DNA from 3 places in the Streptomyces sp. NPDC058685 genome. Region 2 is predicted to be linked to each of the others. Evidence: riboswitches for the same ligand, from Rfam matches in the RefSeq annotation. Region 2 holds a riboswitch; each other region holds the start of a gene.
The links. A riboswitch is a leader RNA that binds a small molecule or an ion and turns the genes downstream of it on or off. The one in region 2 is predicted to bind thiamine pyrophosphate.
Positions count from the first base shown of each region.

Region 1: linked by a shared signal. The riboswitch ahead of ACFWU3_RS12325 (thiamine ABC transporter substrate binding subunit) and the one ahead of thiO (glycine oxidase ThiO) in region 2 are both predicted to bind thiamine pyrophosphate.
Region 3: linked by a shared signal. The riboswitch ahead of thiC (phosphomethylpyrimidine synthase ThiC) and the one ahead of thiO (glycine oxidase ThiO) in region 2 are both predicted to bind thiamine pyrophosphate.

Region 1 is NZ_JBHXSL010000010.1:107,697-117,987, forward strand. Features, by position in the region: gene ACFWU3_RS12305 (hypothetical protein) at 1-278, opposite strand, end outside; gene ACFWU3_RS12310 (SH3 domain-containing protein) at 517-930, shown strand; gene ACFWU3_RS12315 (hypothetical protein) at 1,257-2,384, shown strand; gene rlmN (23S rRNA (adenine(2503)-C(2))-methyltransferase RlmN) at 2,953-4,059, shown strand; TPP riboswitch at 4,087-4,196, shown strand; gene ACFWU3_RS12325 (thiamine ABC transporter substrate binding subunit) at 4,274-5,365, shown strand; gene ACFWU3_RS12330 (ABC transporter permease) at 5,464-7,107, shown strand; gene ACFWU3_RS12335 (ABC transporter ATP-binding protein) at 7,107-8,129, shown strand; gene ACFWU3_RS12340 (serine hydrolase domain-containing protein) at 8,412-9,668, shown strand; gene ACFWU3_RS12345 (hypothetical protein) at 9,683-10,291, opposite strand, start outside.
Region 2 is NZ_JBHXSL010000025.1:55,217-65,507, reverse strand. Features, by position in the region: gene ACFWU3_RS20930 (Rv2175c family DNA-binding protein) at 111-476, opposite strand; gene ACFWU3_RS20925 (NAD(P)/FAD-dependent oxidoreductase) at 598-1,827, opposite strand; gene ACFWU3_RS20920 (hypothetical protein) at 1,869-2,210, opposite strand; TPP riboswitch at 2,293-2,405, shown strand; gene thiO (glycine oxidase ThiO) at 2,403-3,575, shown strand; gene thiS (sulfur carrier protein ThiS) at 3,572-3,772, shown strand; gene ACFWU3_RS20905 (thiazole synthase) at 3,779-4,573, shown strand; gene pknB (Stk1 family PASTA domain-containing Ser/Thr kinase) at 5,288-7,228, shown strand; gene ACFWU3_RS20895 (deoxyribonuclease IV) at 7,235-8,086, shown strand; gene ACFWU3_RS20890 (sulfite oxidase-like oxidoreductase) at 8,170-8,802, opposite strand; gene bfr (bacterioferritin) at 8,959-9,438, shown strand; gene ACFWU3_RS20880 ((2Fe-2S)-binding protein) at 9,531-9,776, opposite strand; gene ACFWU3_RS20875 (class II 3-deoxy-7-phosphoheptulonate synthase) at 9,910-10,291, opposite strand, start outside.
Region 3 is NZ_JBHXSL010000011.1:92,026-102,316, reverse strand. Features, by position in the region: gene ACFWU3_RS13210 (cupin domain-containing protein) at 27-344, shown strand; gene ACFWU3_RS13205 (DUF5326 family protein) at 473-685, shown strand; gene ACFWU3_RS13200 (IclR family transcriptional regulator) at 795-1,565, shown strand; gene ACFWU3_RS13195 (SsgA family sporulation/cell division regulator) at 1,674-2,108, shown strand; gene ACFWU3_RS13190 (YibE/F family protein) at 2,124-3,470, opposite strand; TPP riboswitch at 3,542-3,698, shown strand; gene thiC (phosphomethylpyrimidine synthase ThiC) at 3,691-5,457, shown strand; gene ACFWU3_RS13180 (hypothetical protein) at 5,559-6,389, opposite strand; gene ACFWU3_RS13175 (metallophosphoesterase) at 6,537-7,751, opposite strand; gene ACFWU3_RS13170 (LacI family DNA-binding transcriptional regulator) at 7,926-9,038, opposite strand; gene hisC (histidinol-phosphate transaminase) at 9,394-10,291, shown strand, end outside.

The DNA.
Region 1 (10,291 bases), on a different contig from region 2:
ACCCGGCCCTTCTCGCCGTTGTCGACCTGGCAGTACGCCTTGACCCGCACATTGGTGAGCCGTTCCGTCGTGGCGAGGTCGCACGACGTGCTCTGGCAGCTGCGCACCCGCACGTCGCTGCCCCACACGTGGACCGACCCCGACGGCGGGTGGGCCGCGGCGGGCTGAGCCCCCAGCAGAAACGCCGTCGGGATGACCGCGGCCACTCCCGCCGCGCGCAGCCCACGGCGGGCGATGGTGCTGCCGCGCCGGTCCGAGCTCTTGCGTGACCACATCATGGTGAACCCCTCGTCAGGTCAGAACCGGGCTCGTCGCTCGCGGCCCGGTGGCATCCGCTTCCGCCTCACAGACGGGACCCGGTGCCTCGGCGTATGACCGTCCCGGGAGCAAATGTTTCTTCGCCCCGTCCTCATACGGCGCGGCGCGCGCACCCGTCCCCCCGGTGGTGCGGGCAACGCACCTGAGCGACCACGAGCCCGGGACGGGCACGCGTCCGAACGGTCCGAAGGGGACGACATGTTGAACAAGTCAGCGAGGCGCGGCGCCCGACTGGGCGGCGCGGCGGCACTGTTGTGCGCGCTCGCCGTGACCGTGGGCGCCGCGCCCGCCCAGGCGACTGCCGAACAGCGGGCCGCGGGCCCGGTCTTCACCACCTGGGCGACGGATGTGAACGTCCGCAAGGACTCAGCCCCGGGCTTCCGCTGCCCCGAGTTCCCCTCGCCCGGCAACTGCCCGCGGGTGATCGGCCAGGCGCAGCCGGGCGATCAGCTCGAAGTGACGTGCCAGACGCGGGGCGAGACGGTCGGCACCAACCCGAACTGGGTGTTCGTGGAGAACCGGACCCGGGGCTTCGACGGGTGGATGGCGAGCTACTGGATCTCGCACCCGGACAACTGGCTGCCCGGCGTCCCGCAGTGCTACGGGCCGTGACGCGTCGGTACGACGCGGGCCGGCCCCGCCGCTCGGCCGGCGCTGCCCGTGATCTCACGCGGGGCCCCGCCCACGACCCTCCGAGCGACCCCGCCCGCGGACCCGCTCCCGACCTCGCCCACACCCCTCTCCCCGATCCCGCACTCATGCCGGCATCGGCTTCACCTCTCGGAGGTACCACCACCATGGCCCGTCATCCCGGATCCGGACTCGTCCGCGCTCTGCCACGCCGCTCACGCCGTACCGGGGACACGAGAGCCCCGGGATCCCGGACGGCCCGCCGCGCCACCTGGGCCGGGCTGCTGTCGGTGGGCCTGGCGGCGCTGATGTCCACCACCTCGGCGGCGTCCGCCGCGCCGCCCGAGAAGCCGGCGCCCCGCGCGGCCCAGGTCGACGTGCCCGCGGGGGTCACGGCCGGCGTCGCGGTCTTCGACCGGCAGACGGGCACCTTCACCGAGCAGGTGAACAGCGCCGCCCAGTTCCGGTCGGCGTCCGTGGTGAAGCTGCTCATCGCGCTCGACCTGCTGTGGAACCGCCAGCCCGGTGATCTCTCGGCGACCGACCGGGCCCGTGTGGACGCGATGCTGCGGAGCAGCGACGACAACGCGGCCAGCACGTTCTGGGCGAACAACGGCGGCGGCGCGATCATCGACCGCATGGTGCCGCGCCTCGGCCTCACCGACACCGCCCGGCCCCCGGCGAGCCACCCCGGCTTCTGGGGCTACACGGCCCTGTCCGCCCGCGACACCGTGAAGATCTACCGCTATCTGCTGGACTCCGCCCCGGCGTCCGTACGCGACTACATGATGGGCAACCTGCGCCAGTCGACGCGCTGCGCCACCGACGGCTACGACCAGCACTTCGGCATCGCCGGAGCGTTCAACCGGCCCTGGGCCGTGAAGCAGGGCTGGTCGGGCTTCAGCTCGGGCGGCTGCACGGCTCCCGCGGGGGCGGCCGCGAAGGCACCGGCCGGCTCCGGCAAGCAGACGGCCGCGGCCGCGACCGCCGTCCGGTCGGCCGCGGGGATCAACGCCGTGGACCTGTCCCGCCCGGCGCTGCACACGACGGGCGTCGTCGGCTCCGGTGACCGTTCCATCGTGGCCGCGTACACCCTGCACCCGAGCGGCACCGCGTACGGCAAGGCCTACACGGACCTGGGCCGGCTGACCCGGTCACTGAACGTGCCCGGCGCCTCCCGCCCGGCGGGCACCTGGATCGGCACCTGGGGCAGCGGAGTCCGCCTCCGTACCCAGGCGACCACCACGGCGTCGCCGCTCACCACGCTCCCGGCCGGGGTGGAAGTCCTTGTCGGCTGCCAGAAGCGCGGCCAGCAGGTCAGCGTGCCGCCCTACCTGAACGACTGGTGGGCGTACCTGCCGCAGTACGGCGGCTACATGACCAACATCTACCTGAGCTCACCGGACAACCAGGTCCCGGGAGTGCCTGTCTGCTGAGCGGACGGTCGGCTCACCGGAGAGAAGGCCAGGTCGTACGGGGGTGCGATCTGGCCTTCTCGCCTGTCCGCGGGGCTCGCGTGCCTGCCGGGCCCGGGCACCACCCCCGGCGCCCCGCCCGCCCGCTTCGGCACAGGCGAGCGGTGACGTACGCCGTAGCGGTGCCGTTCGTCCCGATCCACGCGGGAGCAGCAGCCCGACCTCGTCGTCGTGCCGAAGGGTCGTGCCGTGACGCCCGACATCCGGGCGACCTCCGCGATCGGCCAGGCCATCGCCCGCCTCCCTCGCCGGACTCATCGGGCCGGTCCTTCCGGCCCTGCTCAGGACGGTAGAGGCTGCCGCTGCGGCAGCTTCAAGCCCGGCATCCGGGCTTCCCTCCCGGGCGGTCGCGACTGCTCGATCGCCACCCTGCACGGGGGCACGCCCGGCCGTGTCGGCGCCTGTGGACCGGGAGCCGGGCCGTCCGTGGGCCGTCTGGGCACCGACAACACCGGCCTGGAGGGGCCCGTCCTCCTCCGCGGGCGACCGGACCGGGCCACTGCAACCCGTCTGCGACACTGGTACCACCATGCCCAAGCCCGGAGAACTCACTTTCGTCGCGCCCCGCGGAGCCAAGAAGCCCCCGCGGCACCTTGCCGACCTCACGCCCGCCGAGCGCAAGGACGCCGTCGCCGCGATCGGCGAGAAGCCCTTCCGCGCCAAGCAGCTCTCGCAGCACTACTTCGCGCGGTTCGCCCATGAACCCGCCCAGTGGACCGACATCCCGGCCGCCTCGCGCGAGAAGCTCGCCTCCGAGCTGCTGCCCGATCTGATGTCCGTCGTGCGGCACATTTCCTGTGACGACGACACCACGCGCAAGACGCTGTGGCGCCTGCACGACGGGACGCTCGTCGAGTCCGTGCTGATGCGCTACCCGGACCGCGTCACCATGTGCATCTCGTCGCAGGCCGGCTGCGGTATGAACTGTCCCTTCTGTGCCACCGGGCAGGCCGGGCTCGACCGCAATCTGTCGACCGCCGAGATCGTCCACCAGATCGTCGACGGCATGCGTGCCCTGCGCGACGGCGAGGTGCCGGGGGGTCCCGCGCGGCTGTCGAACATCGTCTTCATGGGGATGGGCGAGCCCCTCGCGAACTACAAGCGTGTCGTCGGCGCCGTACGGCGGCTCACCGACCCCGAGCCGGACGGGCTCGGGCTGTCGCAGCGCGGGATCACCGTGTCGACCGTCGGTCTGGTGCCCGCGATGCTGCGCTTCGCCGACGAGGGCTTCAAGTGCCGTCTCGCCGTCTCGCTGCACGCCCCGGACGACGAGCTGCGTGACACCCTCGTCCCGGTCAACACGCGCTGGAAGGTGCGTGAGGTGCTGGACGCCGCCTGGGAGTACGCCGAGAAGTCGGGCCGTCGCATCTCCATCGAGTACGCACTGATCCGCGACATCAACGACCAGGCGTGGCGCGGTGATCTGCTCGGCCGGCTGCTCAAGGGCAAGCGGGTCCATGTGAACCTGATCCCGCTCAACCCGACGCCCGGGTCCAAGTGGACGGCCTCCCGTCCCGAGGACGAGAAGGCGTTCGTCGACGCGATCGCCGCCCATGGTGTTCCGGTGACCGTCCGTGACACCCGTGGTCAGGAGATCGACGGAGCCTGTGGACAGCTCGCGGCCTCCGAGCGGTGACCTTGTAGGCTGGGCTCGGACATTTTCATATTCCGACAGGGGAGCGCCACAGCGCTGAGAGTGCGGCACCGTCAGGCCGCAGACCCTCTGAACCTTGCCCAGGTCATTCTGGGTAGGAAGTTCGGTCGCTACTCAAGCTGTTGCGCCCTGCCCGGATCTCCTCGGAGACCGGGCAGGGCCGCGTCTCTTCCTGGTCACCCCCAGGAGGAATTCAGTGAGCACCACCAGGAAGATCACGGTCACCGCGCTGGCCGCGGCGATAGGCGTGAGCACCCTCGCGGCCTGCGGCGGAGAGTCCGACGACTCCTCGACCGGCGCCACGAAGTCCAAGACCGTGACCCTCGTCAGCCACGACTCCTTCGCCGCGTCCGACGCCGTGCTGAAGGAGTTCACCCGGCAGACCGGCTACACGGTCAAGGTGCTCAAGAGCGGTGACGCCGGCGCCGCGCTCAACAAGGAGATCCTGACCAAGGGCTCCCCGCAGGGCGACGTCTTCTTCGGCGTCGACAACACCCTGCTCTCCCGTGCGCTCGACAACGGTCTCTTCACGCCGTACGAGGCCAAGGGCCTCGGCCAGGTGCGGGACGAGATGCAGCTCGACAAGGACAAGCACCGGGTCACGCCGGTCGACACCGGCGACATCTGCGTCAACTACGACAAGAAGTACTTCGCGGACAAGAAGCTGGCGCCGCCGCAGTCGTTCGACGACCTGATCAAGCCCGCGTACAGGAACCTGCTCGTGACCGAGAACGCGGCGACGTCCTCGCCCGGCCTGGGCTTCCTGCTCGGCAGCGTCGGGAAGTACGGGGACGCCGGCTGGCAGGACTACTGGAAGAAGCTCAAGGCCAACGGCGTGAAGGTTGTCGACGGCTGGGAGCAGGCGTACAACGAGGAGTTCTCCGGCTCGGCCGGCGGCAAGAAGGCCAAGGCGGACCGGCCCCTCGTCGTCTCGTACGCCTCCAGCCCGCCGGTCGAGGTGCTGTTCGCGAAGCCGCAGCCGAAGGAGGCGCCCACGGGTGTCGCCACGGGTACCTGCTTCCGTCAGATCGAGTTCGCCGGACTGCTCGACGGCGCGAAGAACGAGGAGGGCGGCAAGGCGCTGCTGGACTTCCTGGTCTCCCGGCAGTTCCAGGAGGACATGCCGCTGAACATGTTCGTCAACCCGGTGGTCGAGGGGGCGAAGCTGCCCGAGCTGTTCACCACGTTCGGCGCGGTCGTCGACAAGCCGGAGACCGTCGCCCCCGACAAGATCGCCGAGAACCGTGAGCAGTGGGTTCAGTCGTGGTCCTCGCTCGTAGTGAAGTAACGAAGCCCGACCGCGGGACAGGCGACCGCGGCGCAGGCGACCGCGGGCCGCGGGCCCGCGGGACGGTGCTGCGCGGGAGCGCGACGCGGCTCGGCCTGATGGCCGTGCCCGTCGCGTTCTTCGCGCTCTTCTTCGCCTACCCCGTCGTCGCCATCGTCGGACGCGGCCTGGAGATCGACGGCGTCTGGCAGTTCGGACGGATCGGTGAGGTGCTCGGCCGCGCCGACATGCAGCGCGTGCTCTGGTTCACCACCTGGCAGGCGCTGGCGTCGACCGCGCTCACGCTGCTGATCGCGCTGCCCGGCGCGTATGTCTTCGCGCGGTTCGACTTCCCCGGCAAGGGGGCGCTGCGAGCGGCGGTCACGGTGCCGTTCGTGCTGCCGACCGTCGTCGTCGGCACCGCGTTCCTGGCGCTGCTCGGCCGTGGCGGGCTGCTGGACGAAATGTGGGGCATCCGGCTGGACACCACCGTGTGGGCCATCCTCCTCGCGCACGTCTTCTTCAACTACGCCGTCGTCGTGCGCACGGTGGGCGGACTGTGGGCGCAGCTCGACCCGCGGCAGGAGGAGGCCGCGCGGGTGCTCGGCGCGGGGCGCTTCGCCGCCTGGCGGCGCGTCACGCTGCCCGCGCTCGGACCCGCCCTGGCGGCAGCGGCCCTGATGGTCTTCCTCTTCACCTTCACCTCCTTCGGCGTCGTCCAGATCCTCGGCGGACCGTCGTACTCCACCCTGGAGGTGGAGATCTACCGGCAGACCGCACAGCTGCTGGACCTGCCGACGGCGGCCGTGCTGACCCTCGTCCAGTTCGCCGCGGTCGGCATCGTGCTCGCCGTGCACGCGTGGACGGTCCGGCGCCGGGAGGCCGCGCTGCGACTCGTGGACCCGGCGCGGACCGCGCGCCGCCCGAGTGGCGCGGGCCAGTGGGCCCTGCTCGGCGGGGTGCTGGCCACCATCGTGCTGCTTCTGCTGGTCCCGCTCGGCGTCCTCGTCGAGCGCTCCCTCGACGGGCCCGGAGGCTACGGCTTCGACTACTACCGGGCGCTCGGCTCCCTCGACGCGTCCGGAGGCACCTTCCTCGTGCCGCCCCTCGAGGCCGTGTGGAACTCCCTGGAGTACGCGCTCGTCGCGACCGGCATCGCCGTGACCGTCGGCGGCCTCGCCGCGGCCGCGCTCACCCGACGGGCGGGCCGGCTGGTCCGTGGCTTCGACGCCCTGCTGATGCTGCCCCTCGGGGTCTCGGCCGTGACCGTCGGCTTCGGCTTCCTGATCACGCTCGACGAACCGCCGCTGGACCTGCGGGCGTCGTGGATCCTGGTGCCGCTCGCGCAGGCCCTGGTCGGCGTCCCCTTCGTCGTACGGATCATGCTGCCCGTCCTGCGGGCCGTGGACGGACGGCTGCGCGAGGCCGCGGCCGTGCTCGGCGCGTCCCCGCTGCGGGTGTGGCGCGAGGTCGATCTGCCGCTGGTGCGCCGGGCGTTGCTGATCGCCGCGGGCTTCGCTTTCGCCGTGTCCCTCGGCGAGTTCGGCGCGACCGTCTTCATCGCACGGCCGGACAACCCGACGCTGCCGGTGGCCGTGGCCCGGCTCCTCGGGCGGCCGGGCGAGCTCAACTACGGTCAGGCGATGGCCCTGAGCACGATTTTGATGGTGGTGTGCGCGTCCGCGCTGCTGCTGCTGGAGAGGCTGCGCCCCCGGACGTCGTCCCGGGGCGCGCCCATCGACCGATCCGCCGGGGAGTTCTGATGGCCTTGCTGCGACTCGAGGACGTGACCGTACGGTTCGGGACCCATACGGCGCTCGACGCCGTGGACCTGGAGGTCACCGAGCACGAGATCGTGTGCGTGCTCGGCCCCAGCGGCAGCGGCAAGTCCACGCTGCTGCGGATTGTCGCCGGGCTGCAGAGCGCGGACTCGGGGCGGGTGCTGCTCTCCGGCGCCGACCAGGCGGGAGTCCCGGTGCACCGGCGCGGGGTCGGCCTGATGTTCCAGGACCACCAGCTCTTCCCGCAGCGCGACGTCGGAGGCAACGTCACCTTCGGGCTGCGGATGCACGGTGTCGCGCGCGCCGAACAGGAGCGCCGCGTCGCGGAGTTGCTGGAGATGGTCGGGCTGCCCGGTGCGCAGCGCCGCGCCATCGCGTCGCTCTCGGGCGGTGAGCAGCAGCGGGTCGCGCTCGCCCGCGCGCTCGCGCCCGAACCGCGGCTGCTGATGCTCGACGAGCCGCTCGGTCAGCTGGACCGCGGTCTGCGCGAGCGTCTGGTCATCGAACTCCGCGGGCTGTTCGGCCGGTTGGGCACCACCGTGCTCGCGGTCACCCACGACCAGGGCGAGGCCTTCGCGCTCGCCGACCGGGTCGTGGTCATGCGTGAGGGCCGGATCGCGCAGGCGGGGACGCCGCTGGAGGTCTGGCAGAAGCCGGCCGACGCGTTCGTGGCCCGCTTCCTCGGCTTCGACAACGTGGTGTCCGCGACGGTCAGCGGTACCGCCGCGGACACACCGTGGGGGAAGGTCCCGGTCCCGGACGGTTCGCGACAGGGCGAGGCCCGGTTGCTGGTACGGCCCACGGGCGTACGCCTCACGGGCGCCGGCGACGGGATGCGGTGCACGGTCGCGAGCCGTTCCTTCCGCGGAAACCATGTGGCCGTGCGGCTTCGGCCGGCCGACGGCCCGCCGCTGGAGGCCGAGTGCGCACCGGCCGACGCACCGCACGAGGGTGCCGAGGTGGGTGTGGTCTTCGCCGCCGACGACGTGGTGGTGCTGGGCTGACCCGCCGCCGACGGCGCCCGCAGCAGGACGGCGAGCCATGGCGACGCGGCGTGATCGACCCGGCCCTCCTTCGTGATCGCCTCCCAGCGCTCGACCTCTCAGATGTGTCGATAACGCCTAAAATGACCATGTAGCCTCCCGGGCACGGGGTCTGGGACCGCCGAGCACAAGGGGTGTGAAGCCGGTATGAGGACCACCCGGGCCGACTCCGACGCCCCGACCCCTGCGCGCCCCTCGAGAACCGTTTCGGGGGCGTCGCGTACTGTCCGGCGCACTGCTCTGGTGGGCGCGTGCGCGGCCGTCCTGGTCGCGGGCGGTGTCCTGCCCTCGGGGACGGGTTTCGCGGCCGTCGCCGCCGCGTCGGCGACCGCCGCGTCGAGTTCTCACGACCCCACTCCGTCGGCGCTGAAGACCATCGATCCGGCCGCGCTCCAGTCCGCCGTGGAGGGCGCGGCGAAGAAACTCATGATTCCCGGCTCCGTGGTCCTGCTCCGCACCCCGCAGGGAACGTTCAGCGCGACCACCGGCACCACCGAACTGGGAAAGTCCGCCGAGCCCACGACGAAGGACCACTTCCGGATCGCCTCCAACACCAAGACCCTGACCTCGGCGCTGATCAACCTGCTTGCCCAGGACGGCAGACTCCGGATGACCGACCCGGTGTCCGACTACGTTGCGGGAGTGCCCAACGGCGGGAACATCACCATCGCCGAGCTGCTGAAGATGCGCAGCGGCCTCTACAACTACACGAACGCTCCCGAACTCGCGGCGTCCCTCGACGCCGAACCCCAAAAGGCCCGCACACCGCAGCAGATGCTCGACATCGCGTTCCGGCGCCCGCCCGACTTCGCACCGAACGCCTCCTACGAGTACAGCAACACCAACTACGTACTGCTGGGCCTCGTCGCGGAGAAGGTGGGCGGCCGCCCGCTGGCCGAGCAGTTCCGGACCCGGCTTCTCGCGCCGCTCGGGCTGGCCGGGACCTCACTGCCCGGCACCGGCGATGTGAACCTCCCGGCCCCGTACTCGCACGGCTACATGTACGGCGGTACGTCCTACGCGCTGGTCGACAAGCCCTACCCCGCCGATCTTCAGGCCGCGGCCAGGTCCGGGAAGCTCGAGCCGGTGGACTACACCCACCAGAACCCCTCGTACGCCACCGCCGCCGGCGGCGCCATCTCCACCGCGGACGACATGGCCACCTGGATCCGGTCCCTGGTGACGGGCAAGGTCCTCGACCCCGCCGCCCAGAAGCAGTGGCTCAACAGCCTCCAGGCGGAGGACCCGGCCGCGCCCGACGGGCAGAAGTACGGGTACGGCATCACCTATCAGCGCTTCGGTCCACGCGCGGCGATGTACTACCACGGCGGCGAACTGCCCGGCTTCAACTCCTTCATCGGCCACGACCCGGAGAACGACGTCACGCTGGTCATCTGGGCGAACCTGACCCTGTCGCCCGACGGGAAGACCACGGCCAACTCCCTGCTCCCCTCGGTCCTCAACCAGGTCTACGCCGGCCTCTCCCTGCCCACCGTGTAGCGGTCAGGGCTGCTTCACCGCACCGGCCCGCTGTGGGCCAGCCGGTCCGGCCCCACCGCCTGTTCCGGGTCCTCGGGCAGTTGCTCCGGTTCCTGCCCGGTCGCCCCGTGTGCCTCGGGAGCGCCGAACCAGGCCACCGCCACCGCACCGGCCACCGCCAGCAGGAAACCCGTCATCGCCACCCAGGCGAAACCGGGCCGGGAGGTGTCGCCCAGCCACAGGACGCCGATCATGCCGGGCAGCACGGTCTCACCGACCACCAGTGCCGCCGTCGCGCCGTTCACCGAGCCGATCTGCAGGGCGACCGTGTGCAGATACATGCCGCCGATGCCGGCGACGAGGATCGCGTAGAGCGCGGGGTCCGTGAGCAGTGCGCCCAGGTCGAAGGGGTCGATGCCGTTCAGGATGCGCACGCCGACGCCGAGCGCGCCGAAGCCGAGGCCCGAGAGCAGACCCGCGAGGATCGCGGCGCGCGCTCCGAGGAGCCGTACGGCCACGGTGCCACCGGCCATCAGCAGCAGCGAGATCGCCAGCAGCCACCAGTGCGTGGCGATGGGAGTGTGACCGCTGCCTTCCGGACCCGCCGCCGTGGCGAGCAGCACCAGGGCCGAGCAGACGACGCC
Region 2 (10,291 bases):
CGGGGGGCGGTGGCGTCGCTGGGGGCGCGCGCGGGGGGGGCGGGGGGGGGGGGCGGGGCGCGCCGCCGGCCCCCCCCCCCCCCCCCCCGCTTGGTGGTGTCTTCAGGGCGTCAGACGGCGAGCGCCTGGGCCCGGCGCTTCACCTCCGTGCCGCGATTCTCGCTGAGCGCCTGCGCGGGGGTGCCGGGCAGGGTCGGGTCGGGGGTGAAGAGCCACTCCAGCATCTCTTCGTCGGAGAAGCCGTCGTCCCGCAGGAGCGTCAGGGTGCCGGAGAGGCCCTTGACGACCTTCTCGCCGCTGATGAAGGCGGCGGGAACCTGGAGCACCCGGTTCTCACCTCGGCGCACCGCGATCAGCTGGCCCTCCTTGACCAGCTGCCGGACGCGCGTCACCTCGACATCGAGCATTTCCGCGATGTCGGGGAGGGTGAGCCAGGCGGGGACGAGAGCATCGATCTTTGCGTCAATCTCGGTCACAGGACAAGCCTGCCATCTGGGACCGACAGTGGGTAGCGCTGCCCCGCGCACCGACGCCCCGATCAGCCCGGAATCGGGGAGAATATGCAGGTCAGCGGGGAACTGTCGGGAGAGAGCCTGCTCACAGCGAAGCGGCCTTCAGAGGGACCGAGGGGTCCGCGGCCGCCGTCGGATCCAGCCGCGTGCCCGTCGTGGCGAGTTTGCGGCCCTGCGCCAGATCGCGCGGCCTGCCCACCGCGAGCAGCGCGACGAGCGCGCCCTCCCGCAGCCACAGCACCGACCAGGAGGCGCCCGTCGGGTCCCCGCGCCACACCATCGTGTCGGCGACCGCGTGGTGGCCCACGTACTGCACGAACCGGCCGAACTGCTCGGACCAGAAGTACGGGACGGGGTCGTAGATCTGGGCGGGGTCGCCGAGGTCCTCCGCGATGATGTTCGCGGCGACCGTGCGCGGCCCCTGGAGGGCGTTGTCCCAGTGGTGCACGAGCAGCCGCTGCCCGTAGCGGGCGGACGGGAAGGAGGCGCAGTCGCCGACGGCGTACACACCGGGTAGCGAGGTGCGCAGGTACTCGTCGGCGGTGACCGCGCCGTCCGGACCGAGCGCGATGCCGGAGCCGGTGAGCCATCGGGTGGCGGGCCGTGCCCCGATGCCGACGACGACGGCCCCGGCGGCGAGCCGCCTGCCGTCCGAGAGAACCACCGTGCCGGGCTCGATCTCCTCCACCCGGGAGCCCGTGAGCAGTTCGATGCCGTACTCCGCGTACCAGTCCGTCATCGAGGCGGCGACCTCGGCGGGCAGCGCGCCGGCGAGCGGGCGCTCCGCGGCCTCGACGACGGTGACCGTGCAGCCGGCCTCGCGGGCCGCCGTCGCGAACTCCGCACCGATCCAGCCCGCGCCGACGACGACGATGTCGTGCTGCCGGGCGAGCACGGGACGCAGCCGGGCGGCGTCGTCGAGCGTGCGCAGCAGATGGACGCCGGGCACCGACGCGGCCCCGGGCAGATGGACGGGTTCCGCGCCGCTGGCGAGGACCAGGATGTCGTACGGGACGGGTCCGGCCTCGGTGTCCAGTTCGCGCTCCTTGGGCCGGACGCCGGTCACCTCACAGCCGAGCCGCAGCCCGATGCCGAGAGCCTCGAAATCGACGTCGAAGGCCGAGTCCTCGGCCTTGCCGAGGAGGACGGCCTTGGACAGCGGGGGCCGGTCGTAGGGCTGATGGGGTTCGGCGCCGATGAGGGTGACCGGGCCGGTGAAGCCCTGTTCGCGCAGGGCCACGGCGGTCTGCACGCCCGCCATCCCGGCTCCGACGACGACCACGCGCCGCGCCTGCTGTGTCTGCTGCTCGCTCACCCGTCAACCTTACGCATCCGGAGACCTCGACTGACAGTCCGTCAGGACAGTGGCTGCTCCACGACGCTCGTCCCGCTGCCCTCCTGCGACTCCCACTCCCAGCTCTCCTCCAGGCGCAGTCTGCCGTCCGGCAGCTCGGCGACCGTCGAGACACAGTGCCCGGAGGCGGTACGGCCGTCGGTCCTCAACTGCACGTAGCGGAAGTCGATCCGGTCCCCCTGACGGGTGCCCACCAGATGACCGCGGACCACGTCGCCGCCCGCGTACTCGGCCCAGATGTGCCCGTCCCGCTCGTGGTACGTGACGCGGGTACGGGTGCCGACCTGGCCGGGAGCCTGGTCCGCGACCGGCACCAGGACGACTCCGTCGAGAGACCCCGCCATCAAAACACCTCCTGTACCGCAGGCCTTGGGAAGCCGTCGCTCCCTTAACCCGACACCGGGCCCGGGGTTAGGGTGGCCACCGTAAGACACTCGCGGGAGTCCGGACGCACCGGGCTGAGAGGGAGGCTGGACGGCCTCCGACCGTACGAACCTGATCCGGGTCATGCCGGCGAAGGGAGGGGCTGGACGCCCATGTCGCGTATCCCAGAAACGCGCGCCTCAGACGTTCTCGTCGTCGGGGGCGGAATCATCGGACTGGTCACGGCCTGGCGTGCGGCCCAGCGCGGACTGGCCGTCACCATCGCCGATCCGGAGCCGGGCGGCGGTGCGGCGCAGGTCGCCGCGGGCATGCTCGCCGCCGTCACCGAACTGCACTACGGCGAGCAGACGCTGCTCGCGCTCAACGTCGCGTCGGCACAGCGCTATCCGGCGTTCGTCGCCGAGCTGGAGGAGACGAGCGGACAGCGCGTCGGCTACCGCGCCTGCGGGACGCTCGCCGTCGCGCTCGACGCCGACGACCGCGCCCATCTGCGGGAACTGCACGCCCTGCAACGGCGTTCCGGACTCGCCTCGGAGTGGCTGACCGGCCGTGAGTGCCGGCGCCTGGAGCCGATGCTCGCGCCCGGTGTCCGCGGCGGTCTGCGGGTGGACGGCGACCACCAGGTCGACCCGCGCCGCCTCGCGTCCGCGCTGGTCACGGCGTGCGAGAGGGCGGGAGTGGTCTTCCGTCACGGCTGGGCGGAACGGCTGTCGGTCACGGGCGACCGGGCGACCGGTGTCGTCCTCGCCGACGGCGAGGAGCTCACCGCCGACCAGGTGGTGCTCGCCGGCGGCAGCCTGAGCGGCAGGCTGAACGGGGTCCCGGCGGATGTGCTGCCTCCGGTCCGTCCGGTGAAGGGCCAGGTGCTGCGGCTGACCGTGCCGCCCGCGTACGCGCCCTTCCTGTCCAGGACGGTCCGCGCGGTGGTCCGCGGCAGCGATGTCTATCTGGTGCCGCGCGAGAACGGCGAGCTGGTCGTCGGCGCGACCAGCGAGGAACTGGGCTGGGACACCACGGTCACCGCGGGCGGTGTGTACGAGCTGCTCCGCGACGCCCATGAGCTGGTGCCCGGCATCACGGAGCTGCCGCTCACCGAGACCCGTGCCGGGCTGCGCCCCGCCTCCCCCGACAACGCGCCGCTGCTCGGCCCGACCGCGCTGCCCGGTCTGCACCTGGCCACCGGTCACCACCGCAACGGGGTCCTCCTGACGCCCGTCACCGGCGATGTGATGGCCGTGGTCCTGGTCTCCGGCTCACTCCCCGACGAGGCCCGCGCCTTCACACCTCGCCGCTTCTCCGCCGTCTCCCAGGAGCAGCCCGCATGAACGTCTCCGTCAACGGCGAGACCAGGATGCTCGCCACCGGAACCACACTCGACACGCTGGTCACGGAGCTGACCGCCGCCCGGTCCGGCGTCGCCGCCGCCGTCAACGAGGCGGTGGTCCCGCGCAGCGCATGGGCGGGCACCCTGCTCGACGACGGCGACCGGGTCGAGGTCCTCACCGCAGTCCAGGGAGGCTGATCAGCCATGGCCGACGACCGTCTCACCATCGGTGACACCACCTTCAACTCCCGGCTGATCATGGGCACCGGCGGTGCGCCCAGCCTCGACGTCCTGGAACGCTCCCTGATCGCGAGCGGAACCGAACTCACCACCGTCGCGATGCGCCGCCTGGACCCGACGGTCCAGGGCTCCGTGCTCTCCGTCCTGGACCGGCTCGGCATCCGCGTCCTGCCCAACACGGCCGGCTGCTTCACCGCGGGCGAGGCCGTCCTGACCGCCCGGCTCGCGCGCGAGGCACTCGGGACGGACTGGGTGAAGCTCGAGGTCGTCGCGGACGAGCGCACGCTGCTGCCCGATCCCATCGAGCTGCTCGACGCGGCGGAAACCCTGGTCGACGACGGGTTCACGGTCCTGCCGTACACGAATGACGACCCGGTGCTCGCGCGGAGGCTGGAGGACGTGGGCTGCGCGGCGATCATGCCATTGGGCTCGCCCATCGGCTCCGGCCTCGGCATCCGCAACCCGCACAACTTCCAGCTGATCGTCGAGCACGCGCGCGTACCGGTGATCCTGGACGCGGGCGCGGGCACGGCGTCCGACGCGGCGCTGGCGATGGAGCTGGGCTGCACGGCGGTGATGCTGGCGTCGGCGGTCACCCGCGCGCAGGAGCCGGTCCTGATGGCGGAGGCGATGCGGCACGCGGTGGAGGCGGGCCGCCTGGCACACCGGGCGGGCCGCATCCCCCGCCGCCACTTCGCCGAGGCATCGTCACCCCAGGACGGCCGCGCCCACCTGGACCCGGAACGCCCGGCGTTCTGACGGGACGGAAAGTCTGCCGGCGGGACCGCATCCGGCCCCGCCGGGAGCGAGGCGGGCGGGGACCGCATCCGAGGCACGGGGACGACATCCAGCCCCGCCGGCGATTGAGGCGCGCGGGGCCGCACCAGACCCCGCCGGCGATCGAGGCAGGGGGACACCATCAAGCCCGGCCGGCGATTGAGGCACGGGGACGACATCAGGCCCGGCCGACGGTCGAGGCACGGGGACGACATCCAGCCCCGCCGGCGGTTGAGGCGCGCGGGGCCGCACCAGGCCCCGCCGGCGATCGAGGCACGGGGACACCATCAAGCCCCGCCGGCGATTGAGGCGCGGGGGTCCGGGGGCAGCGCCCCCGCAAGGTGCCGCACCCGCCCAGCCTGGCCCCATGCCGCACAGGCTTCGTCCTCGAACGCCGGGCGGTCTGATATCGCCCTCCCCACGCAGGGGCCGAGCTCATGCCCGGCCCGACGATCGAGGCCCAGGGACGATTTCCGGCCGCGCCCGTGATTGAGGCGCGACCCCCCGAACGCCACCGCCCCACAACGCCCCGCACCCGTCCCCCTCCGCCCGTCCCGACGCCCGTCCCCCGTCGAAAGCCGGTCGCGGCGGACCGGCCCCGCACAAGCGCGTCTGCTGTCACAGCTCGGCTGCAGTACGGCTCCGGTCCCGCCCCGGGACGTCAGGGGTGTCCGGGGTGACTCGTAGAATCTCCGCGTGGACACGACCCTCAAGGACCCCCTCGTCGGGCAGCTGCTCGACGGCCGCTACCGCGTCGACGCGCGTATCGCCGTCGGCGGTATGGCCACGGTCTACCGGGCGGTCGACACCAGACTCGACCGGGAGCTCGCCCTCAAGGTGATGCACCCGGCCCTCGCCACGGACGCCTCCTTCGTGGAGCGCTTCATCCGCGAGGCCAAGTCCGTCGCCCGGCTCTCCCACCCCAATGTGGTGGGGGTCTTCGACCAGGGCGCCGAAGGTGCGTACGTCTATCTGGCCATGGAGTACGTGGCGGGCTGCACCCTGCGCGACGTCCTGCGCGAGCGCGGCGCGCTCCAGCCGCGGGCCGCGCTGGACATCCTGGAGCCCGTGCTCGCCGCGCTCGGCGCGGCCCACCGGGCCGGGTTCGTCCACCGGGACATGAAGCCGGAGAACGTGCTGATAGGGGACGACGGCCGGGTCAAGGTCGCCGACTTCGGCCTGGTGCGCGCGGTCGGCTCCGTCACCAGCACCACCGGCACCGTCCTCGGCACCGTCTCCTACCTCGCCCCGGAGCAGATCGAGTACGGCACGGCCGACACCCGCGCCGATGTGTACGCATGCGGTGTCGTCCTGTACGAGATGCTGACCGGCGGCAAGCCGCACTCCGGCGACACCCCGGCCCAGGTGCTCTTCCAGCATCTGAACGAGGACATTCCGGCGCCCTCCGCACTCGTCCCGGGCCTCGCCGTCGAGCTCGACGAGCTGGTCGCGAGCGCCACCGCCCGCAATCCCGAGATCCGCCCGTACGACGCGGTGGCCCTGCTCGCCCTGGTCCGTGAGGCCCGTGCCGCGCTCGGCGACGATCAGCTGGACCTGGTGCCGCCGCAGGCCCTCCAGCAGGAGCCGCCGACGTACGCGACCGGCGCGGACGCCGGCCCCGATGAGCGTACGGACGTCATCCCCCGTGTGCCGCCCGGCGACGAGCCGCAGGTCAACCACACGACGCGGATGGCCATGCCGCCCGCTCCTCCGCAGCACCGCCCGGACCGCACCGGCCGCTCCCGTGTGCCACGGCGCGGTGTCGTCGCGATCCTTGTCGCCGTCTTCCTGGTGCTCGGCGCCGGCGCCGGCGTCTGGTACATCAATTCCGGACAGTTCACCCGCGTCCCGGCCCTGATCGGCAAGTCCGAGAAGGAGGCCCGGCAGGAGCTCAAGGACGCCGGCCTCGATGTGAAGACCGTCAAACGCGACTTCAGCGAGACGGTCGACCGCGGCTCGGTCATCAACAGCGACCCCGGCACCAACGAACGCATCCGCGGCAACGGCTCGGTGACGCTCGTCGTCTCGCGCGGGCCGAAGATCGTCCGGGTCCCCGACGTCGGCGGCGACCCGCTCGCCACGGCCGAGAGCAAGCTCAAGAAGGCCGGGCTCGCGCCCGGGGTGGTCACCAAGGAGTTCAGCGAGGACGTGCCCCAGGGCCGTGTCGTCAGCACCGAGCCGGCGGCCGGTGCCCGGCGCAGCCCGGACTCCGCGGTCGCGATCGTCGTCAGCAAGGGCTCCCCCGTCGAGGTCCCGGGCGTGATCGGCGACTCCGTCGAGGACGCGACCGGCGCGCTGGAGGACGCCGGCTTCACGGTCAAGGTCGCCCCCGCGCAGGTCAACTCCCCGGAGGAGGCGGGCACCGTCGCCCGCCAGTCGGCGGCCGAGGGGGCCGAGCTGGCCTCCGGCGACACGATCACGCTGACCGTCTCCAAGGGACCGCGCTCGATCGACGTCCCCGATGTCGTCGGGATGAGCGTCGACGAAGCCACCGCCGAGCTGGAGGACGCGGGCTTCGAGGTGGACGTCGAGAAGGCCTTCCCCTTCCTGGGCGACACCGTCGAGAGCCAGTCCCCGGCCGCGGACGGCAAGGCGCCCGAGGGCAGCACGATCACCATCAAGACCAAGGGAATCTAGCCACAGATGCGCAACCCCGTCGGCGGCCACGTCCCCGTGGCCGGCGGACTCGCCAAGGTCGGTCTCGGATACGCGACGGAGCTGCGGGCGGAGACCGTCCAGGTCTTCGTCGCCAATCCGCGGGGCTGGGCGACGCCGCCGGGCAATCCCGCGCAGGACGAGCTGTTCCGCTCGGAGTGCGCCGCCGCGGACATGCCGGCGTACGTCCATGCTCCGTATCTGATCAACTTCGGTTCCCACACCGAGGCGACCGTCGAGCGGTCCGTGGACTCGTTGCGCCACTCGCTGCGCCGCGCCCGTGAGATAGGCGCCCTGGGCGTCGTGGTGCACACCGGGTCGGCGACGGGCGGGCGGCCGCGGGAGGTGGCGCTTGCGCAGGTGCGCGAACGGATGCTGCCGCTGCTGGACGAGCTGACGCACGACGACGATCCGTTCCTGCTGCTGGAGTCGACGGCCGGGCAGGGGTTCTCACTCTGCTCGCGGACCTGGGACTTCGGGCCGTACTTCGCCGCTCTGGACGCCCATCCCCGACTGGGGGTCTGTCTGGACACCTGCCATCTGTTCGCGGCAGGACACGACCTGGCGGCACCGGGCGGCATGGTGCAGGCGCTGGACCTGCTCGTGGAGACGGTCGGCGAGGGGCGCCTCAAGCTGATCCACGCCAACGACTCGAAGGATGTGGCGGGCGCCCACAAGGACCGTCACGAGAACATCGGCGCGGGTCACATCGGCGAGGAGCCGTTCCGGGAGCTCATGCGCCACCCGGCGACCGAGGGCGTACCGCTGATCATCGAGACCCCGGGCGGCAAGGAGGGCCACGCCGCGGACGTGGCCCGGCTGAAGGCACTCCGCGACTGACCGTCTCGGGCGCCCTGCGCCCTGAACGACGACAGACCTCAAGGGCTGTCGTCGTGCGCCCTCCGGGGATGACGGGACGGCCCTCAGAGTTCGGGGCCGTCCCCCGGCTCCTCCTGGTAGGAGTAGCGCTGCTCCCGCCAGGGATCGCCGAGGTTGTGATAGCCCCGTTCCTCCCAGAAGCCACGCCGGTCGTCGGTCATGTACTCGACGCCGCGGACCCACTTGGGCCCTTTCCAGGCGTAGAGATGCGGCACGACAAGACGCAGGGGGAAGCCGTGCTCGGCGGTGAGCAGTTCACCGTCCTTGTGGGTGGCGAAGATCGTGCGCTCCGAGGTGAAGTCGGCCAGCCGCACATTGGCGCTGTAGCCGTACTCGGCCCAGACCATGACGTGAGTGACGTTCGCGGCCGGCGGCGCGAGGGCGACCAGTTCGCGGGCGGGAACACCACCCCATTCGGCCCCCAGCATGCTGAACTTCGTCACGCAGTGCAGATCGGCGACGACCGACGAGAAGGGCAGTGCCGAGAACTCCTCGTGGTTCCAGCAGTGTTTGTCGCCGTCGGCCGTGGCGCCGAAAACCCTGAACTCCCAGCGGTCCGGCTTGAACTTGGGTACGGGCCCGTAGTGGGTGACCGGCCAGCCTCGCTGCAGTCGCTGACCCGGCGGAAGCTCGGACTCCTCTGATGCGCGGTATTCCCGGCTTTCCGGCTGACCCATGTCTTCAATGGTGACAGACCGCATGGGGTGGTCATGACCAGGTCTGGCCCGATTCGGGCAACTCCTACTAAGGAGGCACTTACTGGACGGGCTGACGGACGCGATGGAAGGATGCGCCCACTTGCCCCGGTACCAAGCGCGGAAGGAGCCTCTGCGATGCAGGGCGACCCCGAGGTCATCGAGTTCCTCAACGAGCAGCTGACCGCCGAATTGACCGCGATCAACCAGTACTTCCTGCACGCGAAGATGCAGGAGAACTTCGGCTGGACGAAGCTTGCCAAGTACACCCGGTCGGAGTCGTTCGACGAGATGAAGCACGCGGAAGTGCTCACCGACCGGATTCTCTTCCTCGACGGACTTCCGAACTACCAACGCCTGTTCCACGTACGCATCGGCCAGACCGTCACCGAGATGTTCCAGGCGGACCGGCAGGTCGAGGTGGAGGCGATCGACCGTCTCCGGCGCGGTATCGACATCATGCGCGCCAAGGGTGATGTCACGTCCGCGAACATCTTCGAGTCGATCCTCGAGGACGAGGAGCACCACATCGACTATCTCGACACCCAGCTGGACCTGATCGAGAAGCTCGGTGAGCCCCTCTACATCGCGCAGCTGATCGAGCAGCCCGACAGCTGACGTACGCCGGGGGCGGCGGTCGCGCGCCGGGTGCGGCGGTCCAGGACCCTGTCGGGTCTCCGCGCCCCAGGTGAGCGTGAAGGGCGGAAGGGCTAGGCGGCTTCGTCCAGCTCCGCGAGGCCGGCCGTGAGAGCGGGCTTGCCCTGCTCCAGCAGCTCACGCCGCGGGCACGTGCCCCTGCCGAGGATCGACTGGATCGTCCGCACGCACGAGCCGCAGTCGGTGCCCGCCTTGGAGGCGGAGGCGATCTGACGGGGGGTGCAGGCACCCGCGTCCGCGTGCTCCTTGACCTGCTTCTCGGTGACGCCGAAGCATGAGCATACGTACACGCGGTTCACCTCCAGGCCGGTCGGTCGTCTGCCTCCGATTGCTCGGTGAGGCTAACCTAACCTTACCCGTCGTGGCCAGCCTGGAAAAGCGGTGTGGGGCGCGGATCACATCGATCCGCGCCCCACAGCCGTACTCACAAGATCACTGGTCGCGGTACATCTCCGCCACCAGGAACGCCAGGTCCAGGGACTGGCTGCGGTTCAGTCGCGGGTCGCAGGCCGTCTCGTAGCGCTGGTGCAGATCGTCGACGAAGATCTCGTCGCCGCCGCCCACGCACTCGGTGACGTCGTCACCGGTGAGCTCGACGTGGATACCGCCCGGGTGCGTGCCCAGGGCCTTGTGGACCTCGAAGAAGCCCTTGACCTCGTCGAGCACGTCATCGAAACGCCGGGTCTTGTGGCCGGACGCCGCCTCGAAGGTGTTGCCGTGCATCGGGTCGGTCACCCAGGCCACCGTCGCACCGGACGCGGTGACCTTCTCGACCAGCTCGGGGAGCTTGTCGCGGACCTTGTCGGCGCCCATG
Region 3 (10,291 bases), on a different contig from region 2:
GGGACGACGGCAGGGGCGGACGCACGATGAAGGCATTCCGACTGGACGAGCTCGAGGCGGAGCGGGCCGCGAACGACGGCGCATATCTGCAGTTCCTTCGCGAGCGGAACATGTCGGCCGGTCTCTACGCGCTCGACGCGGGTTCCCTGGACCCGCAGCTGCCCCACAACCAGGACGAGATCTACCTCGTCGTCAGCGGACGTGCCGCCATCACGGTCGGCATGGAGACGACCCAGGTCGGCCGCGGCAGTGTCGTCTACGTCCCCGCCGGAGTGGCCCACAAGTTCCACCACATCACCGAGGATCTGCGGGTGATGGTGATCTTCTCTCCGCCCGAGAGCTGACCTCGGACCCTGTGACTCCCTAGGGGTCCGGTCAGGGGAGTTCAAGGGATCGCGGGCCCCCGCACACCCCAGGCGTCCGCCTAGCATCGAGGGCAGGAACTCCGAGAAGCGAGGTAAGGGCGATGGCTGTGCGGGAAGTGTTCGCGGGGATGCCGTGGTGGGTGAAGTGGGTCGCGGTGCCCGTCATCGCCCTGTTCGTCTTCGGTGGCCTGATCACCAGTGTGATCGGCTTTGTGATCGGGCTGCTCTTCAAGCTCCTGGTCTTCGTCGCGCTCGTCGCGGGACTCATCTTTGTCGTACGGAAGTTCATGACATCGTCGAGTTCTCGGAGCGACTGGTAGCCGCTGCGGGTCAGGGCGTTAACCCGGGCGGGGGAACGCCCGCCGAACCCCGGGTTTCACCGGCGGGGCGGCCATTACTGTGGCAGCCCATCCAGCCCGGGGGTGACCTTTGGCCACGGCGACGAACGCCACGACCCCTACGCTCATCGGTTCGGTGCAGCGGGCGTTGAGGCTGCTGGAAGCCGCCGCGTCCCATCATGAGGGCGCGCCCGCCAAGGTCCTCGCGCGAGAGGCCGCCATTCCCCTGCCGACTGCGTACCACCTGCTGCGGACGCTGACGCACGAGGACTATCTCCGGCGCGAGAAAGGGGTGTTCGTCCTCGGCGGCGCCGTCGGCCGGCTCGCCCTCGGTGAGTCAGTGCAGAATCGTCGCAGCAGGCTCGAGGACGCACTCCAGCACTGGCGGGACGCGATCGGCGTCCCGGTCTACTTCGCGCTCTACCGCGAGGGCGAGATCGAGCTCGTCGCGGTCTCCGACACTCCCTACGCACCCGCCGTCGCGGAGTGGGCGGACTTCCGTGAGACCGGCCATGCGCACGCGATCGGGCAGTGTCTGCTCAGCCAGCTGGACGAGAACGCCCGACGCGACCATCTGGACCGGCATCCGGTCCAGCCGGTGACTCCCTACTCCGTGTCCGACCGTCGCACGCTGCTGGACCGGCTCGCCACCACGGGCCGGATGCAACCGGTCGTGGAACGGCAGGAGTACGCGCTCGGGACGGTCTGCGCCGCCATCCCGGTCACGGCCGGTTCCGGCGCGGCCACGATGGCCATTTCTCTTCCCCTGCACCAGGAAGAGCGACTGCTTCCGGCTATTGAGCAACTGCGCAAGGGAATTGGCGGTCTGCTCGGCGCGCTCGCGTTCTCTATCAGTATCTGAAAAATCACTCCTTGTGGACCTCTGGCGCTTACACCACGATTGTGGCAAGAAGGCCAAGGGGATCGTTCCGGCCGTTTTCAGCAGGCCTCATTCACTGCGGAGTACATGATGCGCGAGTCGGTCCAGGCCGAGGTCCTGATGATCTTTCTCGTCTCGGAGGAGCTCTCGTTCCGGATCCCGGTGGGGCTCCGCTACGAGACAGACGATCCGTATGCCGTGCGGATGACCTTCCATCTGCCGGGCGACGCACCTGTGACCTGGGCCTTCGGACGCGAGCTGCTGCTCGACGGGATCAGCGGGCCGAGCGGGGACGGCGATGTGCACATCGCGCCCACCGGCGCGGCGGGACTCTGCGACCTCGCCATCCGGCTCCAAGTGGGCAGCGACCGTGCACAGTTCCAGGTCGGGGCGGCGCCTGTCGTCGCCTTCCTGGACCGCACCGACAAGCTCGTACCGCTGGGGCAGGAGCACCAGTACGGCGACTTCAGGGAATGCCTGGAGAAGGCGCTCGACGGCATCCTCGCCGAGGAGAACGCCGGCTGAGCAGCCCCGGCCGCCTCACTTCTTGCGACGGCGTCCCTTGCCGCCCCGCCCCGGCGCCGCGCTGCGGGCGGGGGCTTCGCTCTGCCCTGCGGGCAGACCCGACCGGTCTGCCGAGACCACCAGCGCCGCAAGAATCGTCGTCACCGGTACCGACGCGACCAGACCGATCGATCCGATGAGGGTCCGTACGATCTCCTCCGCCACCAGCTCGCTGTTGGCGACGGTTCCGACGCTGCTCTGCGCGATCGAGAAGAGCAGGAGCAGCGGCAGCGCCGCACCCGCGTAGGCCAGGACGAGGGTGTTGACGACGGATGCGATGTGATCCCGTCCGATGCGGATACCCGCCCGGTACAAACCCTTCGCGCCCATGTCCGGGTCGGCCTGGTGCAGTTCCCACACGGCGGACGTCTGGGTCACCGTCACATCGTCGAGGACGCCGAGCGAGCCGATGATGACACCGGCCAGCAGGAGTCCGCTCATATCGATGTTCGGGTACAGGCCGTGGATCAGACCGGTGTTGTCGTCCGTGTTGCCGCTCAGGCTCGCCCAGCCGATGAACAGCGAACCGAGCAGCCCGATGAGCAGCAGAGAGATCAGCGTGCCCAGGACCGCGACCGAGGTGCGTGCTGTCAGTCCGTGGCACATGTAGAGCGCGATCAGCATGATGGCGCTCGCGCCGACCACGGCGACGATCAGTGGATTGGAGCCCTGGAGGATCGCGGGAAGGATGAACACCGTCAGGACCGCGAACGAGACGACGAGCGCCAGCAGCGCCATCACCCCGCGCATGCGGCCGACCAGTACCACCACCAGGGCGAAGATCCCGGCCAGTACCGCCATCGGGAATCCCCGGTCCACGTCGGTCACCGAGTACTGGAGATCGCGCGGGGCGTCGGGGGCGTACGCGACCACCACGCCCTGGCCCTTCTTCAACTGCCGAGGAGCGTCCGGCTGGACGATCTCGACGAAGGTGCGGCCCTTGTTCTTGCCGGAGGTGACCTCGACCGTCGCTTTCCCGCAGTCGCCCTGCTGGGAGTTGGCCGCCTCACGCCCCTCGGGTGTGGTGGGGTCCGCGGTCGGCGGGACCTGTCCGGCGTTCACGTCCTTGCAGTCGACCTTCTGGACCGACACCACCCTGCCCGACTCGGTCTGACGGTCGAAGCCCACTCCGGTGCGCTCGTGGCCGGGCGTGCCACCCGGCCAGAGCACCAGAAGCCCGACCACCACCGCGGTGGCGAAGGGGATCAGCACGGCCGCGATGACCTTGCGGAGGTGCCGGGAGACGGGTGCGGCGGGGCCATGGGAGTGCGAGTGGCCGTGCGGCTCGGGCGTCTGATGCGGGTCGGGCGGCGATGAGGTCACCGACAGATCATCGCAAGAACGAATGGGGGCCTCTGTTCAGCGCGCCAGACATGACGCTAGCGTGGAGGCACCTTTGCACACGCGGGAGCTCGGAGCACCGGGCTGAGAGGGCGCTGACCTTCGTCCCAGTGGTGTTTCACGTGAAACACCGTCGGACGGAAGCCGCTGCGTCGACCGCCGAACCTGTTACCGGGTAATGCCGGCGTAGGGAGTAGGTCTCATGACCGTTCAGGATGCACGCACGCCTGCCGCCGACCAGGCGGAGCGCACGCCGGGCTGGCACAAGGGATACGTCGAGGGATCGCGCCCCGACCTCCGTGTGCCCGTCCGCCAGGTGCACCTCACCAATGGCGCGGACGTCACGCTGTACGACACGTCCGGGCCGTACACCGACCCCACCGTCGAGACCGATGTCCGCCGCGGTCTCGCGCCACTGCGGGAGAACTGGATCATCGGCCGCGGCGACACCGAGGAGTACGCGGGCCGTCCCGTCCGCCCCGAGGACGACGGGATCAAGCACACCTCGCCGCGCGGCGGGCTGCGGAATCTCGACGCGGTCTTCCCCGGCCGCCCGCGTCAGCCCCGCCGGGGCCGGGACGGGCAGGCGGTGACGCAACTCGCGTACGCGCGCCGGGGCGAGATCACCCCGGAGATGGAGTACGTCGCGATCCGCGAGAACGTGCCCGCCGAGGTCGTGCGCGAGGAGATCGCGGCCGGCCGCGCGGTTCTGCCGGCCAACGTCAACCACCCGGAGATCGAGCCGATGATCATCGGCAAGCGGTTCCTGGTGAAGGTCAACGCCAACATCGGCAACTCCGCGGTCACTTCCTCCATCGAGGAAGAGGTCGAGAAGATGACCTGGGCCACCAAGTGGGGCGCGGACACGGTCATGGACCTCTCGACCGGCCGCAACATCCACACCACCCGCGAATGGGTGCTGCGCAATTCCCCCGTGCCGATCGGCACCGTACCGCTCTACCAGGCGCTCGAGAAGGTCGACGGCAGGGCCGAGGAGCTGAGCTGGGAGATCTACAAGGACACGGTCATCGAGCAGGCCGAGCAGGGCGTCGACTACATGACGGTCCACGCGGGCGTATTGCTGCGGTACGTCCCGCTCACCGCCCGCCGCAAGACGGGCATCGTTTCGCGCGGCGGCTCGATCATGGCCGCCTGGTGCCTGGCGCACCACAAGGAGTCGTTCCTCTACGAGAACTTCGAGGAACTGTGCGAGATCCTCGCCGCGTACGACGTGACGTACTCCCTCGGTGACGGGCTGCGGCCCGGCTCGATCGCGGACGCCAACGACGAGGCGCAGTTCGCCGAGCTGCGCACCCTCGGAGAGCTCAACACCATCGCCAAGCGCTTCAACGTGCAGACGATGATCGAAGGACCCGGTCATGTGCCGATGCACAAGATCAAGGAGAACATCGAACTCCAGCAGGAGATCTGCGAGGAGGCGCCGTTCTACACGCTCGGCCCGCTCACGACGGACGTCGCTCCCGCGTACGACCACATCACCTCCGGGATCGGAGCGGCGATGATCGCCTGGTGGGGCACGGCGATGCTCTGCTACGTCACGCCCAAGGAACACCTGGGCCTGCCGAACCGCGACGATGTGAAGACCGGCGTCATCACCTACAAGATCGCCGCTCACGCCGCGGACCTGGCCAAGGGCCACCCGGGCGCGCAGGAGTGGGACGACGCTCTGTCGGACGCCCGCTTCGAGTTCCGGTGGGAGGACCAGTTCAATCTGGCTCTCGACCCGGACACGGCACGGGAGTTCCACGACGAGACGCTCCCCGCCGAGCCGGCCAAGACCGCGCACTTCTGCTCCATGTGCGGGCCGAAGTTCTGCAGCATGAAGATCTCGCAGGACATCAGGCGCCGGCACGGCGACTCGCAGCAGGAGATCGAGGACGGAATGGCGGAGAAGTCCAAGGAGTTCGCCGCCGCCGGCAACCGGGTGTATCTGCCGATCGCCGAGTGAGCCCCGCGGCTCTGTGACCCGCGGTCCTCTCGAATCCACGAGGTCGTACATCCACAGTGCACGAGGCGCGCTCCCGTGGTCGTGGGGGCGCGCCTCCGGCATCACTCCGGCTGGTGCTCGGGGCCACCGAAGTCCGGGCTGGTGAAGTCCGGGCTGGTGAACGTCGGGCGCTGGCCCGCCGTGGAGCCCTCGCTCGGGCTGGAGTAGTCCGGACCGCTGTAGCCGATCTTGGGGATACGGCTCACCGGTCGCGGTGGCTTGCTCGACGTCGGGTCGACGCTGGGGTCCGCCAGCGCCGCCCGCAGAAAGGGCAGCAGGCCCCGTTCGAGCAGGGCGTGCCGCCAGGCGTCCTTGGCACGTGCCACCTCGTCGGGCAGTTCACCCGTCACCTCTTCGGCGGGCACCTGCGTCGCGCCGTTGCGCAGTGCGGTGAGCAGCAGGGCCACGGCGGCCACCAGGATCGCGGCCGCCGTGAGAGCCCCGAAGAACCAGCCCGCCGAGACCAGGGTCTGCGCGAACGCGGCCGACGGGCTGAGCGCTTTGAGGATGTAGCCGACGAGCAGGAATATCAGCGCGGCCGTACCGGCGAGCACCGGAGCGAGCACGGCGATGACGGCCGCGAAACCCGCACCGCTCTCGGCGGCGACCTCGCCGGTGACCGGCGCCAGCACGGAATTGCGCACGGACGCGGCGGCCTTGGGGGCGCGCATCTCCTCGCGGATCTTGGTGTAGTGCTCGTACTCGGCCGCGGCGGCGGTGGTGATCAGCGCCGTCGCGTTCAGTGCCATCGTGCGCAGCTGTTCGGTGTTCAGTCGCTGCCCCACGGCAGCGAGGTCCGGACGGTCATGGGCGTTGCGCAGCGCGTCGTCGAGGATGCGCTCGTACTCGGCGCGGTCCTCGGTCAGCAGGTGCGGAGCGCTGTTCATGTGCATCCCCCGATGCTCCGTAGGGCCGGATTGACCGGGCGAACCGGGCAGTTGGGCGGAAACGGAGGAGAGCCTGCTACGGATAAGCCGATGGTAGAGCGGTTACGGCACGGGGTGACAGGGGGTTTCAGTAAATCGCCTGTCGTGCTCTGCTCAGTTGGGCAGCGGAAGTTGCACGACAAGCAGCTTTCCGGCCATGGTCACGCCGCCGTCCATGGCGATGGCGAGCCCGTCGGCGTACACATGCGGCCCTTCGACGACCGGACGGGCGCCGTCCTCGCCGTCCTCGGTGCCCACTTCGCCGAGCAGATACGGAATGGGGCTGTGGCCGTGCACGACGCGCGTGCCCCCGTACGTGCCCAGCAGTTCGCGCACGGCCTCGGGGCCGCCGTCGTCGCGGAAGGCGAAGCGCTTGGTGAACTTGCGGAACACGTCCCAGCACTCGTCGGCGTCATTACGGGTGATGATCGCGTGGACGGTGTCGTTGACGTCCTCGATCGTGGAGCCGTAGTCGAGGTACGCCGTCGTGTCGGAGTGCAGGAGAAGGTGCCCGTCCTCCTCCACGACCGCGTCGAGGCGGGCCATCCACTGGAGATGGACGTCCTGGAGCCGGTCCATGTCGGACTTCTGGCCGCCGTTGAGCAGCCAGGCCGCCTGGAAGGTGGCGGTGCCCGCACCGGAGTTGACGGGGGTGTCGCCGAACCGCTTGGCGCCGAGGAGCAGCAGTTCGTGGTTGCCCATCAGGGCCTTGCAGTAGCCGCCGGCGGCCGCGGCCTCGGCGGACAGCCGCATGACGAGGTCGATGACGCCGATGCCGTCGGGGCCGCGGTCGGTGAAGTCGCCGAGGAACCACAGACGGGCGTTGCCCGCGGACCAGTTGCCCTCGGTGTCGATGAGGCCCTGCGCGGTGAGCGCGGCGACGAGTTCGTCGAGATAGCCGTGGACGTCGCCGACGACGTAGAGCGGACCGAGGCCGTCCTCGGACGCGTTGGCTTCGTCCGGATCGACGTGGACCTGCACGGTGTCGCCCGGGCCGCCTGCCCTGATCACCGGGAGATCGCGCGCGGTGGGGGTGTACCCGTCCGGCATCTCGTCCTCGGGCACCGCGTTGCCGGGGTGCGAGGACGGTGCGGCGGACTGCGGCGGCCGCTGTTCCTCGTGCGCGCGGCTCATGGGCGCCTGCCCCTGGGCCGGCACGTAGGGCTGCTGCGCGTGTGTGCCCGGAGATACCTCCTCGGGCATCTCCGGAGGCTGCCCCTGCCCATGGGGCGACTGTGACTGCACGGGCACCTGCGCATAGGGCGGGACACGGAAATCACGCAATGTCTCCGTACGCACCACGGGTCCCTGACCGGCCCCCTGAGTCATCGACCCCTCCACCACCGTCGCGCCGCCGTTCACCTCTCGGCCCAGCCTGGTCGGGGTGGTCCGCGGTGTCGTGCGCCCATCATAGGAATGAGGTCCGCGCTCTGTGACGCACCAGGGGTGGTGAATCCGTCCGCACCCCTGGCACGCCGGTCGTTTCGTCCCCATTCGGAAGGTCTAGTCCGGTGAGGGGGAACGCGGTGCGCTCACCGTCGTCCGCGGATTACGTCGCTGGGAGGACGTCCGGACGATCAGTTCCGTCGGTATCACCTGCTCGATCGGCCGGTCCTCGTCGATTCCCTCGATGGCGTCGATGAGGAGCTGGACGACCGCCGTGCCGATCCTGCGCGGCTTCAGCGAGAGAGTGGTGATGGGAGGCTCGGTCGTGGCGTACACCGTCGACTCGCTGCAGCAGACGAGCAGGAGATCCTCCGGGACCCGCAGTCCGTACCGCCGGGCGGCGGCGAGCAGATCGGTGCCGTTGGGGTCGAAGAGCCCGTAGACGGCGTCGGGCCGGTCCGGCCGCGCGAGCAGGCGGTCGGCGGCGACCGCGCCGGCACACGGGTCGTGCGCGGGGTAGGACTCGTAGACCGGGTCTTGGCCGACCCGCTCGCACCAGTTGAGATACGCGGTCGTGGACAGGCGCGTGTAGGTGTCCGTGGTGGTGCCGGTGAGAAGCCCGATACGGCGGGCGCCGGCGTCGGCGAGGTGGTCGAGCAGATCGAGTACGGCGGCTTCGTGGTCGTTGTCGACCCAGGCGGTGACCGGCAGGGTGCCCGCCGGGCGGCCGTCGGAGACCACGGGCAGGCCCTGGCGGACGAGCTCGGTGACCACCGGGTCGTGGTCGGAGGGGTCGATGACCACCGTGCCGTCCAGGGCGACGTTCGACCACACGTCGTGGCGGGATGTCGCCGGAAGGATCACGAGGGCATAGCCCCGGGCGAGTGCCGCGGAGGTCGCGGCTCTGGCCATCTCGGCGAAGTACGCGAACTCGGTGAAGGTGAAAGGTTCATCCCCGTACGTCGTGACGGTCAGGCCGATGAGGCCCGATTTCCCGGTGCGGAGCGTGCGTGCCGCCGCGGAGGGGCGGTATCCCAGCCGGTCTGCGACCTCCCGGACGTGCCGGCGGGTGGCGTCCGGGAGCCGGCCCTTGCCGTTGAGCGCGTCGGAGACAGTCGTGATGGAGACACCGGCTGCGGCGGCAACGTCTCGAATGCCCGCTCGGCCTTGCCGGCTGCCCCGGCGGGATGTGTCCGTCCGGCTCACCTGGTGCTTCCCTGCTGCTGTCATGGCGAGCCGATAGTAGGGCTCGGGCGGGCGGTTGAGCCGGTCGCATATGCCTGCGTTGACAGGCACGTTTCTGCAAGATCATAAACCACCAACTCCCTTGGAAACCAAGGCAGTTGACAGGTTCGGCGACAGCGTCTCGGGCGTCCGGCGGCATCGGCCTGCCGAATGGCTCATGTTTCGAAGAGGTCTCAACTCACCACTACGGGTGATGCGCGCTACGGAGTGAGCCACAGGCGCACGCCAGGAAAGTGCGCGCTCCCCCCTTTTCCCGGCGGCCATTCGCACCGGCGGGGAATCCTCATAAGGTGAGGAGTATTGGTTCCGATGTGAACGGACTCCTCGAGGAGGACCTGCGGTGAGCGAGACGAGCCCCAAGCTGCGCGCCGAGCTGGACGGCATCCCCACGTACAAGCCGGGCAGGCCCGCGGCGGCCGGCGGCCCTGTCGCGTACAAGCTGTCGTCCAACGAGAACCCGTATCCGCCCCTCCCGGGGGTGATGGAGCGCGTGACGGGCGCGGCCCACAGCTTCAACCGATACCCGGACATGGCCTGCACCGGCCTGATGAACGAGCTCTCGGACCGTTTCGGGGTGCCCCTGTCGCATCTGGCGACCGGCACCGGCTCGGTGGGTGTCGCCCAGTCCCTGTTGCAGTCCACCTCGGGCCCCGGCGACGAGGTCATCTATGCCTGGCGGTCCTTCGAGGCGTACCCGATCATCACCCGGATCAGCGGGGCGACGCCGGTGGAGGTGCCGCTGACCAGCGGTGAGGTTCACGACCTGGACGCGATGGCGGGCGCGGTCACCGACCGGACCCGGCTGATCTTCGTCTGCAACCCCAACAACCCGACCGGCACGGTGGTCCGCCGGGCCGAGCTGGAGCGGTTCCTCGACCGGGTGCCGTCGGACGTCCTGGTGGTGCTGGACGAGGCGTATCGCGAGTTCATCCGCGACCCCGAGGTGCACGACGGCATCGACATCTACCGCGAGCGCCCCAACGTGGCGGTGCTGCGGACCTTCTCCAAGGCTTACGGGCTGGCGGGGCTGCGGGTCGGCTTCGCGGTCGCCCATGAGCCGGTGGCCGCGGCACTGCGCAAGACGGCGGTGCCCTTCGGTGTGACGCAGCTGGCGCAGGACGCGGCCGTCGCCTCGCTGCAGGCCGAGGACGAGCTGCTCGGCCGGGTCGGCTCCCTCGTGAGCGAGCGGCTGCGGGTCTACGAGGGCCTGGTCAAGCAGGGCTGGACCGTCCCCGAGA